3 regions of the Rhodococcus sp. FW305-130 genome follow, and region 1 is predicted to be linked to each of the others. Evidence: riboswitches for the same ligand, from Rfam matches in the RefSeq annotation. Region 1 holds a riboswitch; each other region holds the start of a gene.

The links. Region 1 has a riboswitch for thiamine pyrophosphate ahead of AC3WQS_RS17135 (3-oxoacyl-ACP reductase). Riboswitches for the same ligand answer to the same signal wherever they lie in the genome.
Region 2: linked by a shared signal. The riboswitch ahead of thiO (glycine oxidase ThiO) and the one ahead of AC3WQS_RS17135 (3-oxoacyl-ACP reductase) in region 1 are both predicted to bind thiamine pyrophosphate.
Region 3: linked by a shared signal. The riboswitch ahead of AC3WQS_RS30170 (TenA family protein) and the one ahead of AC3WQS_RS17135 (3-oxoacyl-ACP reductase) in region 1 are both predicted to bind thiamine pyrophosphate.

The regions. Positions count from the first base shown of each region.
Region 1 covers NZ_JBYTAP010000005.1:206,984-212,140, reverse strand. The annotation lists gene AC3WQS_RS17150 (TetR/AcrR family transcriptional regulator) at 1-494, shown strand, start outside; gene AC3WQS_RS17145 (AurF N-oxygenase family protein) at 491-1,480, opposite strand; gene AC3WQS_RS17140 (DoxX family protein) at 1,585-2,025, opposite strand; TPP riboswitch at 2,164-2,257, shown strand; gene AC3WQS_RS17135 (3-oxoacyl-ACP reductase) at 2,275-3,039, shown strand; gene AC3WQS_RS17130 (LLM class flavin-dependent oxidoreductase) at 3,039-4,319, shown strand; gene dinB (DNA polymerase IV) at 4,316-5,157, opposite strand, start outside.
Region 2 covers NZ_JBYTAP010000009.1:288,832-293,988, forward strand. The annotation lists gene AC3WQS_RS26770 (GlnX family signal transduction membrane protein) at 1-1,056, opposite strand, end outside; gene AC3WQS_RS26775 (NUDIX hydrolase) at 1,215-1,859, shown strand; gene AC3WQS_RS26780 (hypothetical protein) at 1,939-2,070, opposite strand; gene thiE (thiamine phosphate synthase) at 2,319-3,014, opposite strand; TPP riboswitch at 3,041-3,187, shown strand; gene thiO (glycine oxidase ThiO) at 3,187-4,266, shown strand; gene thiS (sulfur carrier protein ThiS) at 4,263-4,478, shown strand; gene AC3WQS_RS26800 (thiazole synthase) at 4,471-5,157, shown strand, end outside.
Region 3 covers NZ_JBYTAP010000014.1:46,728-51,884, forward strand. The annotation lists gene AC3WQS_RS30155 (GNAT family N-acetyltransferase) at 1-171, shown strand, start outside; gene AC3WQS_RS30160 (MFS transporter) at 384-1,568, shown strand; gene AC3WQS_RS30165 (carboxylesterase/lipase family protein) at 1,561-3,129, opposite strand; TPP riboswitch at 3,260-3,355, shown strand; gene AC3WQS_RS30170 (TenA family protein) at 3,343-4,086, shown strand; gene AC3WQS_RS30175 (ABC transporter substrate-binding protein) at 4,086-5,114, shown strand; gene AC3WQS_RS30180 (ABC transporter permease) at 5,092-5,157, shown strand, end outside.

The DNA of each region.
Region 1 (5,157 bases):
AATTTGCGGCGGCCCTGGATGCGTCGATGAGCATTTCGGTAGGCACTCTCGACCAGATCCTGACCCGAACCATCAGCGCCGTCGCCGAGTGGATCACCGAGCATCCGCGGATTCACGAGTTCATGGGTACCGGCCCCACCGACTACGACGACGAGAGCATCGACGCGATCAGCAGCTTGAAGGCGACAATCGCCGACTCGGCCCGCACCACTATCACCGAAGTCGGTCGATCCGTGGGGATCGACTCCTCACCCTTCGATTCACTACCGTTCGCAGTGGTGACAATGGTCGAGGGCACGCTCACCCACTGGGTCCGAAGCACCGATCCGAAACCGAGCCGCGAAGAGATCGTCGCCGACCTCGCGAAATACACCTGGTACATGTTCGACGGCGTTGCACGCTCGAGCGGGCTACAGATCGATCCCCATGTCGAATTGTCCACGCTCATAGCCGAACTGGTGTCCTCCGACGGAGGAACTTCGCGGCCGGACTAGATCCGGGTCTTGTCGGAACGCTTCGGCTCGCCGCGGTAGCGGGCGTAGTCGCCGTCGATGCGCAGCTTTCGCCACGCACGCTTCGACACCGGATTCATCAATCCGAGTTCGTCTGCCAGGGCTCGCATTTCACCGAAGTAGTTACCCAGGATGCGGCGTGAATGTGGGCTCCCCCAGAAGGCGCTCTTCATCACCTCGTCCGGGATTCCGAATTCTTCGGCGAATTCCTTTGGCGGTGACATGATTTCGCCCGCAAGCCAACGCATCGTGCCGGGGAAGGCGACCGATGTGATGGCTCGACTCGTACGACTGAGTCTGGGGACGTGATTGCGCAGGAACTCGTGAGCAAACGAGATGTGTCTCGCTTCTTCGGCGATGTGAATCTCCATGGTGCGGAGCATCGCCGGCGGCGTGTCCTTACCCTCGCGGATGAGATCCTTCTGGAAGTGGTCGATCGGTTCTTCACCAGCCAGAATGCCGATGAAGAAGATGACCGGGAACTTTGCTCCCAGCACTCCGATGATCGGCGACAGCCGCCGGAACATCGGACGCATACCCGGTACGTCGATGTCCATACGATTGACGAGTTCTTGGAACATCTGGATGTGATTGCACTCTTCGGTCATCTCGTGCAGGCAGTACCGGAACTCAGGCGACTGGTTGGGTAGCGCCATGATGTATTGCAGCATTCCCCGGATCAAGATGCTCTCGAATGCCGAACCCACCTTGGTCACATTCGCCTGACGCCACATTCCCATGGCGATTCGACGCTCCAACGACTGATCCTGGTACCACTGCGTCGCTCCGAGCGGATCCGACACGGATGAGAGCACCCACCTCGGATCATGCGGATCGATCGCGAACTCTGGTGAATCCCAGTCGATGTCGAGATAGGGATCGAAACTGCGGGCAACTGAGCCCTCGGACAAAGTCTGCAGTACCTGGCGGTACGGCTTTTCCACTTCGATCGACGCTGACCGAGCCATCGGTGTCTCCTCACGGCCAGTCCGTCGATTGGAGTCGACGGACTTGAATGAGGTCAAACATAATGGGACACCGCGTCCCACGCAACCCCTTCAGGGGCCTGATTTCAGGCCCGCCGCACCGGGATGATCTCGCGAACCTTCTCGTCTCGGAGATACAGACCCGCCCACATGACGATTCCGGTATAGACGGCAAACAGTGTCGTGCTCAGCAGAGGCTGTTCCGCTCGAAGGTTGGTCAACACGGCTCCGCCCAGGTAACCGGTGAGCAGAATCGCGCCGAGTATCGACGTTCGCGGAATCACGTACAGCGCAAGGCAGATCAGTTGCACCACCCCGGCCGTCAATGCCAGCGAGTCCGGCAACCCAAGTTCGGCGGAGGCGTCCTTGACGGTCTGAAGGTTGAGAATGTGAATGATGCCGTCGAAGAGCATGAAAACGACGAACAGCCCACTCAGGACGTATCCGACCTTGCGAGCCGTGGCCGAAGGTGTCGTCGTCGTGGCGTTACCGGAAACAGTTTCGTTGTGGACGGGCTGGGTGGTCATCGGATTCTCCTGGGGCGAAGGCGAGCGGCCTGTTGCCACTTCGCTTGCAATTACGACTCCCGAGCGATCGAAAACTCATCGCGCCGACCGTTACTACACACCCGGCGTTCAGGACGATTCACCTCACGTGGTCTGATGGACGGTGACACGGGGTGCCGAAAAAGTCGGCTGAGATCAGACCCGATGAACCTGACCAGTTAGCACTGGCGGAGGGATGTCGACATGACCGAACAGCAATTTCAGCGCGCATTGAACCTCGACGAGCAGATCGTTCTGATCACCGGTGGCGCCCGCGGGCTCGGCGCCGCACTGAGCCGAGCATTCTTCCGCTCGGGCGCCCGCGTAATCGTGAACTACAACAAGAGCCGCGATGCCGCCGAGGCCCTGGTCGCCGAACTGGGTGAGGATCGCACCTTCGCAGTCCAGGCGGACGTGACGGACCGCAGTTCCGTCGACCAGTTGTTCTCCGCTGCACGCGAGAGATTCGACGCACCGATCTCGACCGTGGTCGACAATGCACTGGTCGACTTCTCGTTCAACGGCGATGCCCGGCCGAACGCGGACACGATCACCTGGGCCGACTTCGACTCTCAACTACGCGGAGCTGTTGCCGGAACACTCAATACCACCCAGGCAGGACTACCAGGCATGCGCGAACTCGGCTTCGGCCGAATCATCACTGTCGGAACCAATCTGGTCCAGAATCCGGTAGTTCCGTACCACGACTACACCGCTGCCAAGGCCGCACTGTTGGCACTGACACGGACGCTGTCCGCCGACCTCGGTCCGGACGGGATCACAGTCAACATGGTCTCCGGCGGCTTGCTCCGCACCACCGATGCGAGTGCCGCGACACCGGAAGCAGTGTTCGACATGATCGCGGCAAGCACTCCCCTGCGCCGAGTCACGACGCCGGACGAATTTGCCGACGCTGCACTCTTTTTCGCCTCCCCATGGTCGCGGGCCGTGACCGGCCAGAATCTGGTTGTCGACGGCGGACTCGTCAAGAACTGATGGGCGCACAGCTACGGATAGGTGCGTTCCTGCTCGGTTGCGGGCATCACAGTGCGGCGTGGCGACACCGCGACTCACCGGTCGAAAGTCTCGGTGACATCACGTATTACGAGTCGCTCGCCCAGATCGCCGAACGCGGCAAGCTGGACGCCGTTTTCTTCGCTGACGGTCACAGTGTTCGAGAACCCGAGTCTGGTGCGTCGTGGTTTCTCGAACCGATCACCGCGTTGACTGCCATGGCACGAGCGACGGCGAACGTCGGCCTGGTCACCACCATCTCCACGACCCTTTACACGCCATTCCACGCGGCACGACTTTTGGCATCGCTCGACCACATCAGCGGCGGACGGGCCGGATGGAACGTCGTGACCTCGATGTTCGACCAGGAGGCGCGCAACCACGGACTCGAGGCGATGCCCGATCACGCATCCCGATATGAACGAGCCGACGAATTTGTCGAAGTGGCCCTCGCATTGTGGGATTCGTGGTCGGAAGACGCGCTGATCCTCGACCGGGCGGGACGTTTTGTCGACGCAGGCAAGATTTCTCGCATCGATCACGACGGCAAGCATTTTCGTGTCGACGGCCCGTTGACGGTTCCTCGATCCCCGCAGGGCAGACCGGTTTTGTTTCAGGCCGGGGCGTCCGAGCAGGGTCGCGATCTGGCTGCGCAGCGCGCCGAGGCGATCTATTCGGTTGCCTACGACCTACCCAGCGCGCAGAGCTACTACGCGGACGTGAAGTCGAGAATCGAGCGCGCCGGCCGGGATTCGAACTCGGTCGCCGTCATGCCGGGGCTGGTCACCTACGTCGGAAGTACTGTCGCCGAGGCGCGGGCCAAGAAGGCCGAACTTGATCGCCTGCTGCCCACCGAACAGTCGATACGCCAACTCTCGTTGTTCACCGGACAGGATTGCGAGGACTGGGATCTCGACGGGCCCGTACCCCCGTTGCCGCCACTCGAAGCATTCAGCGGGCCGCAAGGACGCTACGCAACTATTCTGCGGATCGTCGAGAAGGACGCACCGACTGTGCGGGAACTCCTCGGGGCGCTCGCTGCGGGTGGTGGCCACGCAACGATGATCGGCACACCGGAGTCGATTGCCGACGAGATGGAATCCTGGTTGAACGGCCGCGGTGCCGACGGTTTCAATCTGATGCCGCCGACCTATCCGCAGGGCCTGGAAGATTTTGTCGATCACGTGATTCCAGTGCTGCAGGCGCGTGGGTTGTTCCGACGCGAATACGAGGGAGCGACTCTGAGAGAAAACCTCACCTAGTCCGGCAGTAGCGGCACCGACAGGTCCGGATCGCGTCCCAGGAGCACTCCCCTCGTGAGAGCCGCCGAGCCGAACTTCTTCCGGACGCTGTCCATCGCCGAGTCGAGGGCGGCAGTGTCCGGACCCGCGAATCCTGGACCGTCGAAGGGCAATTCGAGTTGTTCAGCGCCGTCCCGATCCAGGTTGGAGACAGCGACACCGATCAACGTGATGCCCTTGTCCGCGATCATCGGTATCGCTTCGTCCAGCAGCACCATCGAGGCGTTCAGCAATTCCGCTGTGTCGGCGGTGGACCGGCGCAGTGTGTGAGATCGAGTTGCCCGCGTGAAATCCGCGAAGCGAAGCCGGAGCGTGACCGTGCGCCCCGTCCGCTGCGCCGAACGCATGCGTCGACTGACACGGTCGACAAGGGACATCAACGACGCATCGAGTTCTGCGCGGGAATGGGATCCGCGACCAAGCGCATGCTGAGCACCCATCGAACTGCGGCCACGATAGGCGCGGACGGGGCGCGGATCTCGATTGTGCGAGAGCGCGTAGAGATGGCGACCGGCGCCGCCCCCGAGAATCGAGACGATCGAGGATTCGTCGTGCCGAGCGATGTCACCCACCGTCACGATGTCGAAGTTTCGCAACTTCTGGGCCGTGATCTTGCCGACGCCCCACAGCTTCTCGACCGGCAACGGATGCAGGAATTCGGTCTCGCCCTCCGGCGGCACTCGCAGCAATCCGTCGGGTTTCGCGAATGCACTCGCGACCTTGGCCAGGAACTTGGTGCGTGCGATCCCGACCGTGATCGGTAGTCCGACCTGCTCAGCCACGTCGCGTCTGAGGTTGG
Region 2 (5,157 bases), on a different contig from region 1:
TGCGGCGGTCAGCACCTCGTTGTTCACTCGGGCGCGTTCGTCGCTGCGTAGGCCCTCGAGGATGTCGCGCAGGGCGTCGACCTTGCGAGTGAACGTCACGTTGTCCTCGGCAGTTGAATCCCGTCTCGCCAACGTGAGGGTTTCGACGGTACGTGCCTGCTGTGCCATGATCCGGGCCTCGGTCAGTTCGTGCAGTGGCTCGGCGCCCGCGTCGAGTGCACGTCCGGTGGCAAGTGCGGACACCAGTCCGACGGTGAGCAGCCACAGCAGCGCAGCCGCGACGGCGAGCGAGGCAAGGATCAACCCGAGATTGAAGCGTCGGCGACTCTTGCGGGAGAAGTACACCTGTGTTGCCACCAGCGCGCACAACACGAGGACGAATGCCACGATCGGCCACCACGGTGGAGTCTCGAAATCGCGCTGTACCTGCGAGACCAGGGTCTCCTGCGAGGCGTGCAGTTGCTGAGCCATCGGCAGCAGCGAGGTCTGCATCAACTGCGAGGCCTCGCTCAAATATGCTGCCCCGACCGGGTTTCCGACGCGATTGTTCGCCCGTGCAGTTTCGACCAGCCCGGTGTAGACGGAGAGGTCGGTCGAGATGGTGGTCAACGCGCTGTGCCCGGCAAGATCAGTCGAGTCGAGACCGGCCGATGCCTGGACGATCTCCGCCGACGCCTCACCGATCGACTGCGTGTATCGGTCGCGTACTTCGGCGGGTTCGAGGCCGCCGGAGATGAAGGCGGTGGCCGCGGCGGCGTCTGCCAAAGACAACGCGCTGTAGAGGTTCTGGGCCGAGTTGGCGAGAGGTTCGGTTTCGACGAGGAGGAGGTCGAGGTTCGCCTGTCGGTTCTCGATCGCTGCGGTGGCGAGGAGTCCGGCGATCAAGGTGATCGCAATCAAGATCACTCCGACGACGGTCAACCGGCCGGGCGTCGAGGACATGAATGCCTGGAGTTCGCGCCGCAGAAGTGCTCGCTCGTCCTCCGCCGATACCGAAGTGCCCTCGGAGGGCGGCAGCGACCGGGGTTCGATGGACGGGACGACACGGTCGACCATCGAGCACCTCACTTCGCTGTAGGCGGGCTACCGAGAAATGATGCCGCCGAGAAATGATTCAGGGCATCTTCGCGAGCATATAAGCATCACCTACACCTGGAGCAGTTTGAAACGGTTAGTGTGGGACAACGGCGAGAGCAGGCGGAGCGAGGTAGTCGATGCGTGGTGACGGTGACGGTTGGTCGATCGGACCGGACGGTACTCGGCATTGGGGTAAACACGGAGCCGCTGGACTGCTTCTGCGCGCCCCCGATTCGGACGGATCGCCCCTGGTCTTGCTGCAGCATCGTGCGGCGTGGAGCCATCAAGGTGGTACCTGGGCATTGCCCGGTGGAGCACGGGACTCACACGAAAGCACGACGCACGCCGCTGTCCGGGAGGCACACGAAGAAGCCGGAATCGCCGAAGACGCCGTTCGCGTCCGCGGTGAGGTAGTGACGATGCACGCGGAGAGCGGGTGGACCTACACCACCGTCGTGGCTGATGCGGCACATCCACTGTCGACGGTTGCCAACGGTGAGAGCACCGAGTTGCGGTGGGTGCGTGAAGCCGACGTCGATTCGCTGCCATTGCATCCGGGATTCGGTTCCTCGTGGCCCGAGCTCCGGACTGCGCCTGTACCAGCCGAGACCGAAGACCTACAGCCCGGCGACCCACACACCGTCGTACTCGAAGACGGTGGCTTCGGATGGTTGTCGGGCAGCTCGCACCAAGGCAGTTCCCACCGAGGCAGTTCCCACCAAGGCAGTGAGCAGTCAGGCAGTGACCAGAACCTGTCCGAGGCGTCGAGTACGCAGTCTTAACAGGGCATATACAGCAGAAGGGCCGGACTCCTCAGGAGTCCGGCCCTTCTGTGTTTCGGTCTCCCGACCGAAACGAGGCTCAGCTGAGCGAGTTCAGCGCCGTGATGAAGCTGACCGCGGTGATACCGAGCTTGAGCAGCTCGCTGATCTTGCCGAGGTTCAGGTCTTCGAGCGATTCGGTGCTGAGCGAGCCGGTGTCGAGGGATCCCATTTAGTGCTCCTAGGTTCAGTTAGTAACTGGAGGTAAACTACAACAAACCGAATGGGATGTGACACGCAATCGAAACAACTGTGATCAAGATCACGTAATCCGACTTTTCGGACATCCAATCGCACCTAGGAACTGGGGGTTTGTTGTCTGATCGGACAACTTCCGTTCATGTTTCGAGTCAGGCGTGCTGACCCGTAACTGTGCAGAAATCGCCCGGCAAACAGTTGACGGTCGCCAGTTACCGGTTTTCAGCGTCCAGCGACGGCGGCGGCGAGGCGCTGCGCAGCCGCCTGGGGATCCGACGCCTGCGTGATTGCACGCACGACGACGATGCGCGTGGCACCGGCATCGAGCAGCTCCGGCAGGCGTTCCTCGTCGATGCCGCCGATTGCGAACCATGGGCGCGGCGGTGCGGCGTCGGCGGTCGATCGAACCAGTTCCAGACCGGACGCACTTCGATTCGGTTTGGTCGGTGTCGCCCAGACCGGCCCGGTGCAGAAGTAGTCGACGCCCTCTTCGATTGCGGCCAGACTCGCCTGCGCGCGACTACTCGTCGAACGCCCGATGACGACGTCTTCACCGACAACGGTTCGTGCGTAGGGGACGGGAATGTCGTTCTGCCCGAGGTGGAGGATGTCGGCACCGGAAGCCATCGCGAGATCCGCGCGATCGTTCACGGCCAACAATGCGCCGTGGCGTCGCGCTGCGGCCGCGAGAATGCCCAGTGCTACCAGTTCGTCCTTGGCCTCGAGCGGGCCGAACTCGCGCTCACCGGCAGAGCCCTTGTCACGCAATTGGATGATGTCGACTCCGCCGGACAATGCTGCCTCGGCGAACTGCGCGAGGTCGCCTTTCTCGCGGCGCGCGTCGGTGCACAGGTACAGCCGTGCTGCTGCCAGGCGCTCGCGCCGGTCGATGACGTTACTGGGATGTGTGGGGTGCACGGAGCAAACGGTAGCCTCTAGGGAGCAAGGTTCGACACGGGAGTCCTGAAACGTCGTTGTCACTTTTTGTCGTGACTGCGAGGTTCGTGGGGCTGAGAGGGGATCGCGACCAGATCCCGACCGTCAGACCTGACCCGGATCATGCCGGCGCAGGAAGTGGAGGTGGAGTTTCGTGAGTACACACGCTCGTACGGTGTCGGTTGTCGGCGGCGGTGTCATCGGTCTCGCCATTGCGTGGCGAGCCGCCCGCGACGGGTGGTCCGTTCGGTTGTACGACCCGTCCATTGGATCAGGTGCTTCGTGGGTGGCGGGCGGAATGCTCGCCCCGCTTTCCGAAGGCTGGCCGGGTGAAGAGACAGCGTTGACGGTTGGTGCGGCGTCCCTGGAACGGTGGCCGACGTTCGGTGAGGAGCTCGGAAAGTTCGGGCCATCGGTCTTCACCGCGGACAGTTCGCTGACGGTTGCACTCGATGCGGCCGACGCGCAGGACCTGCAGACCATCGCCGAGTGGGTGACCGCGCAGGGCCATGAACTCGAAGTTCTCGGTCGCGCCCGCATCCGCGAACTCGAACCGATGCTCGGCCGGGGCATCCGGTCGGGACTGATGGCTGTCGGTGAGTCCGCCGTCGACAACAGACTTCTGCTGGAGGCGTTGCAGAAGGCCTGTGCGGAATCCGGTGTCGAATTGATCGCGCGTGCCGTCAACGACCTCGCCGAACTCGATACCGACCAGATAGTGCTCACCGCCGGTATCGCGTCACCCAAGCTGTGGCCCGGGTTACCGGTACGCCCGGTCAAGGGCGAAATCCTTCGCCTGCGGAGTAGGCCTGGAGTCACCCCGGCGCCCAGCCGCACCATCCGCGGAAGCGTCCACGGGCGGCCCGCCTACCTCGTCCCGCGCGGTGACGGAATCGTCGTCGGCGCAACACAATACGAGTCCGGTGAGGACACACAGGTCACGATGGCCGGAGTACGCGACCTGATCAACGACGCCGAGGCACTGATGCCGGCGATCGGCGAATACGAACTGTACGAATGCGCGGCAGGCCTGCGTCCCATGACGCCGGACAACCTGCCCTTGATCGGGCGCGTGTCCGATCGTGTTGTCGTCTCCACCGGACACGGACGCAACGGTGTCCTGCTGACGCCCGTCACCGCCGATGCGACGGTCGCGTTGCTGAACGGCACATCTTTGGTCGAGGTAAAAGGAACCGAACCCGAGCGGTTCGCAGTAGTTAAGGAAAATTCATGAGTGAGCAGGTCCCGATCGGGATCACCGTCAACGGCGAAGATCTCGAGTTCGATCGAGCAGTCACGGTGACCGAGCTACTGACGCACCTCGAGTTGCCGAGCAAGGGTATCGCCGTCGCCGTCGACGGTGCGCTCTTTCCTCGCGGGCGTTGGGACGAATCCGTCGGACGTGGTTGGGAAATCGAGATCCTCACGGCGGTGCAGGGTGGCTGAGCAGGACCTTCTCACTATCGCTGGCCGCACCTTCGGTTCCCGGCTCATCACCGGAACAGGCGGCGCCGCCAACCTTGCGGTGCTCGAGGAAGCGCTTGTCGCCTCCGGCACCGAACTGACCACCGTCGCGATGCGGCGAGTCGACGCGGCCGGCGGCACGGGTGTTCTGGACCTGCTTCGTCGTCTCGGAATCGAACCGTTGCCGAACACCGCCGGGTGTCGGGGCGCCGCCGAAGCAGTGCTGACGGCGCAGTTGGCACGCGAAGCGCTCGAGACGAACTGGGTCAAACTAGAAGTCATCGCCGACGAGCGGACGCTGCTGCCCGACGCAATCGAACTCGTCTCCGCCGCAGAACAATTGGTGGACGACGGATTCACCGTTCTGCCGTACACGACGGACGATCCGGTGCTGGCGCTTCGCCTCGAAGAGGTTGGTTGCGCTGCGGTCATGCCGCTCGGTTCACCGATCGGCACCGGGCTGGGTATCGCGAATCCGCACAACATCGAGATGATCGTCGAGCGCGCCGGCGTGCCCGTCATCCTCGACGCCGGGATCGGAACGGCCAGCGACGCCACCCTTGCCATGGAGTTGGGCTGCGACGCCGTCCTACTTGCGACAGCGGTGACGCGGGCCAAGAATCCCGCGCTGATGGCGTCGGCGATGCGTCACGCTGTCGTG
Region 3 (5,157 bases), on a different contig from region 1:
GTCCGTGATTTCCACCACACGGTGACGTACCCACAGTTTCGCGGGCGCGGGCTTGCCGCCATCGTGGTGCGTGAAGCGCTCGATCAGACCCGGAACGAGGGATTGAAGATCCTTCCGACGTGCTCGTACGTCGAGAAGTTTGTTGCAGAGAACCCCGTTTACCAGGCATAACCGAACGAGGACGGTCCGCGAAAAATCACTCGCGGACCTGCAACCCCCGCTGCTAGCGTCGATGGTGCCGTCGTCGAAACTCTCGAAATCCTGGTCGGCACCATCTCGGGGAAGGAAAGAACGTGGTCGCCTCAGCAGATCGGCGCCCACCTGCATCCGAGGACGTAGCTACCCCCAGCTATCTCCCTCTCGTCCTCGTCAATCTCGCGACGCTGTTCTCGGCGATCGGCAACGGTATCGCCATCGTCGTACTCCCCTGGCTTGTTCTCGAACGAACCGGCAGGGCTACCGACGCGGCGATAGTTGCCGGCGCAGCAGCCATTCCGTTACTCGTGTCGAGCCTGTTCTCGGGGACATTCGTCGACAAATTCGGACGCCGTCGAACGTCGATGATTTCCGACGCTCTCTCGGCGATGTCCGTAGCGGCGATCCCGATCATCGCGGCCACCGCGGGCTTGACGATCCCGGTGATCGCGGCGTTGGCCGCGCTCGGTGCGGTGTTCGACCCCGCCGGAATGGCGGCGAGGGAGTCCATGCTGCCTGCAGCAACTCGGACAGCCAAGTGGAAGCTCGATCGCACCAACAGCGTGTACGAGGCCAATTTCAACGTCGCATATCTGATCGGCCCTGGCATCGGCGGTGTCCTGATCGCAACGATCGGGGCGGTGAACACGCTCTGGGTGACGGCGGCTGGTTTTGTGTTCTCGATAGTCGTGGTTGCCTTCATCCGCCTTCCTGGCGCCGGAGTCCCAGAACACGAACATCGTCCGAAATCGATCTGGCACGGCACACTCGACGGTCTTCGGTTCGTCTGGAACAACAAACTGCTGCGCACTCTGGCGCTGATCGACATGGCCGTCGTCGCGCTCTACATGCCGGTGGAGAGTGTCGTGTTCCCGGTGTACTTCACAGAGTTGGATCAACCGGCGCAACTCGGATCGGTGCTGATGGCATTGGCGATCGGCGGCATCATCGGCTCTCTCGCCTACGCTCCGCTGGCACCGATCATGTCCCGGCGACTGATCATGATTTTTGCCGTTGCCGTTCTCGGCATAGCGATGCTTGCCATGGCGCTTCTGCCTCCGCTGTGGGTGATCCTCGTGCTCGCCGGACTGCAGGGTCTCGTCTACGGACCAGTCGGCCCGATCGCCAACTACGCCATGCAGACCCACAGCCCGGAGCACATGCGCGGACGCGTCGTCGGTGTCATGACGTCGACTGCCTACGCCGCCGGCCCGCTGGGTTACCTCGCGGTCGGCCCTCTGCTCGATCAACTCGGAATCGCGTCGACCTTTGTGGCCCTGTCGATTCCGATCATCCTGATCGCCGCAGTCTGTGCCTCCCTGCCGGTGCTTCGCGAACTGGATCGTCCGCGACACTCGACCGACGTCAGTTGAACCCCATCACGTCGTTTCCCCAGGCGACGCGCAGTCCGTGATCGGGGTCGCTGACGAGGGTGTCAGCCGAGTCGATCAACAGCGTCGACCGCCTCTCTTCCTCGTACGGCGCCCAGTGCTTCGAACCGTCGAGAGCTGCCGGCACGGCATGCCGCGCGAAGGCCAACCATCGCCGTTGAATACGGCCGGCTACCTCCATCGCAGCCTTCCGTCCACCCAGCCAGAACGTGGGGTCGACGTTCAGGGTTCCGAAATTGCCGAATACATAAGGTAATTCGGTCGCGTGGCCCGCACCGATCCGCGCCGCCTTGAGCATCGGCGTCGCGTGATCGAAGCGGTAGACCCACGTAGGGGAATGCCTGCAGTGGGCGTCGGCGATCCACAGAGTCGGCATGCGAAACGCCGCGTCCCGCGACAGTGCCAGCGCGCCACTTGGTTTCGCGTGATCAGGGTAAGCCGACATGATCTCGGCAAGTTTGGTCGCGGAGATGTCTGGGTGATCATCCGCCAGCAGTTGCAGCATGGCCTCGACCGACTGCGCGCTCACCGGCATCAGCGGAGACTTCATGAACTTGAAGATCGACGCCTCGTCCTTGTTGGAACCGATGATCAGTGGAATTCGGTGCGCGTAACCCTTCTGGAAAGCCGCAACCGGGTAGTGCGGCACCAGATCACGATCGACAACGGGTGCCATCGCCAAAGTTCCCGGAATCCGGGTCGGAATTTCGTTGACCAGGTCATCGCTTGCCTTCACGAGCAGTTCCAGATCCGTGGTCAGCAGATCGCCTGCGTCTTCAGGGTCGATCGAGAGCAGTTCGAGAAACCGCTCCGCCACGGTCTTGGCGCGCTCGGCCCCGTAGACGGAGGTCGCGGGAGGACTCTGGGCAATCGCACGATGGAACAGACCTTCGGCGCTCGGACAGGTCATGAGCGTCGTGATGGATCCTGCGCCGGAGGACTCACCGAACACCGTCACCGCACTCGGGTCACCCCCGAAGGCGTCGATGTTGTCTCGAACCCATTCGAGTGCCGCAATCTGGTCTCGCAGACCACAGTTCGATTCGAAAACGGTATCCGCGGTGGAGAATCCAGACAGGTCCAGGAATCCGAGGGCTCCGACGCGATAGTTGAAGGAGACGAGAACGACGTCACCGGTTTCAGCCAGATGACGGCCGTCGTAAATCGTTTGGGCGGCGGACCCGAGGCAGTAGGCGCCGCCGTGAATCCACACCATCACCGGTCGCGGCGTGCCGTCGGGGCGCGGGGCCCACACGTTGATCGACAAGCAGTCCTCGTCGATTTTGAAGGCCCGGTCGATCGGAACCGCCGGGCTCTGGCCCTGCGGCGCGATCGGCCCGAACTCACGACAGTCGCGCACCCCGTCCCAGGGCTCAGCGGGTTGCGGCGCGCGGAACCTCCGCGCACCCACCGGCGCTGCTGCGTATGGCATGCCCTTCCACGCGAATACTCCGCCATCCGGATACCCGCGGGCTTCTCCGCCGCGGGCACGGATCACGAGTGTTCCGTCCTCGCCGAGATTCGGTCGAACGTCGGTCTCCATGTCTGAATCCCCTCCCGACCCGCGCGTGTGGCAAACAAGACCAAACGTACCAACATAAGGCCGATGTGCGCCGACTACTCAACTGCCAGGTAGGCGCCGACGAAGCAGAGGCTCGGTGTTAAGGTCGCCTAGTTCTGACACGGGGTGCTCCGCATGGGCGGGGCTGAGAACACACCCGGGAACCTGATCAGGTAATGCTGACGAAGGGATGTCATGGCTACTACGCAGCCTGCATACAATTCTGCCGAAAACTCGGTGGCCACAGCGCCGTCGACGGATCGGTTCACCGATCGGCTCTGGGCCGAGACGAAGGTCCTCCGCGAGTCGATCGACTCACTCGAGTTCCTCGAACGCCTCGGCGACGGAACCTTGCCTCTCGACGCGTTCCGCACGTACATCGAGCAGGACAAGCTTTATCTCGAAGGGTATTCGAAAGCGTTGTCCCTGGTCGCGGCCCACGCCCCGGATCCGCAGTCGGCGGGCTTCTGGTCGAATTCCGCGTCCACGGCAGCGACAGTGGAATCTGCGCTTCACGACGGACTTCTCACCGGTGGAATTCTTCCAGCGGGATCGGGAAGGCTCGAGCATTCGCAGGCCTGCCTGGGATACGTCTCGTATCTGACGGCGACTGCGGCAACTGCGCCTTACCCGGTCTCCGCAGCGGCAGTACTCCCCTGCTTCTGGATCTACGCCGAGGTCGGCCGCGATCTTGCCGCTTCAGCGCGCGAGGTACTCGACGCCGATCCGTCGCATCCGTACGCACAGTGGGTCACGACGTACGACGCACCCGAATTCCACGAGTCGGTGGCGCAGGCCCGCGTACTGGTCGATGCTGCGGCCGAAGCAGCCACCGAGACAGAGCGTGAGGCGATGAGTGAAGCATTCCGCATCGCCAGTCGCTACGAGTTGATGTTCTGGGATTCCGCACTCCACCAGCAGCCTTGGCCGGCGTCGTGATGTCGTTTGCGGCGCTGCGCCGCACACTTGCCACGTCTGCCGCGATCGCAGCCGCATTCACAGTTCTGACCGGATGCGCCGCTGACACCGGCTCTTCCGACGGGACCATTCGGTTCGCACTCGACTGGACCCCGAACACGAACCACACCGGTTTGTACGTTGCACTCCAAGAGGGCTACTTCGAGGACGCCGGTCTGGACGTCTCGATCCTGCCGTACAACAACACCTCTCCCGACACCCTGGTCGACGCCGGCAACGCGGAGTTCGGCATCAGCACACAGAGTCAGGCCACGTTCGCCCGAGCGGCCGGCGCCGCCACGACGTCCGTCATCGCGCCACTTCAGCACCGCGCCACCGGCATCGGTGTGAAGGCGGATCGTGCGGACATCACGCGCCCGCGTGATCTCGACGGAAAGACGTACGCTGGGTTCGGCGATCCCGGCGAAGTCGAAACGCTGCAGCAGATCATCCGCAACGACGGCGGGACCGGGAACTTCACGACGGTCACGCTCGGAACGTCTGCTTACGAAGCCGTGTACTCGGGGCAGGCAGATTTCACGGTCTCCTACTTTGCGTGGGAAGGCCTCGAAGCGGAGCGAAACGGAACTCCGATGCGGTACTTCCAGTACACCGATTACGGCTTCCCCGATGCGTATTCGATCGTGATCAACGGCAACCAGCAGTGGTTGAAGGACCATCCCGACGAGGCACGCAAGTTCGTCAACGCCGTTCAACGCGGATATCAGACTGCTGCCGACAACCCGGACCAGGCCGCGCAGGATCTCATCGACGCGAACCCCGGAGCTTTCACCGACGAAGACCTCGTCCGTGACAGTCAGCGGATGCTTGCCGCCGACTACATGAAAGACGCCAACGGCGTCGTCGGTACGCAGAACCTCGAAACCTGGTCGGGTTATTCGGGATTCCTCTTCGACAACGGATTGCTCGCCGGACCGGACGGGAAGCCGTTGACCCAGAAGCCGGACTGGTCGGAGTACTTCACCAATGAGTATCTCGACGCGTCCTGACGTGAGCGGACGGCTGGTCTCGGCCATGCGGCGGGCGCTTCCC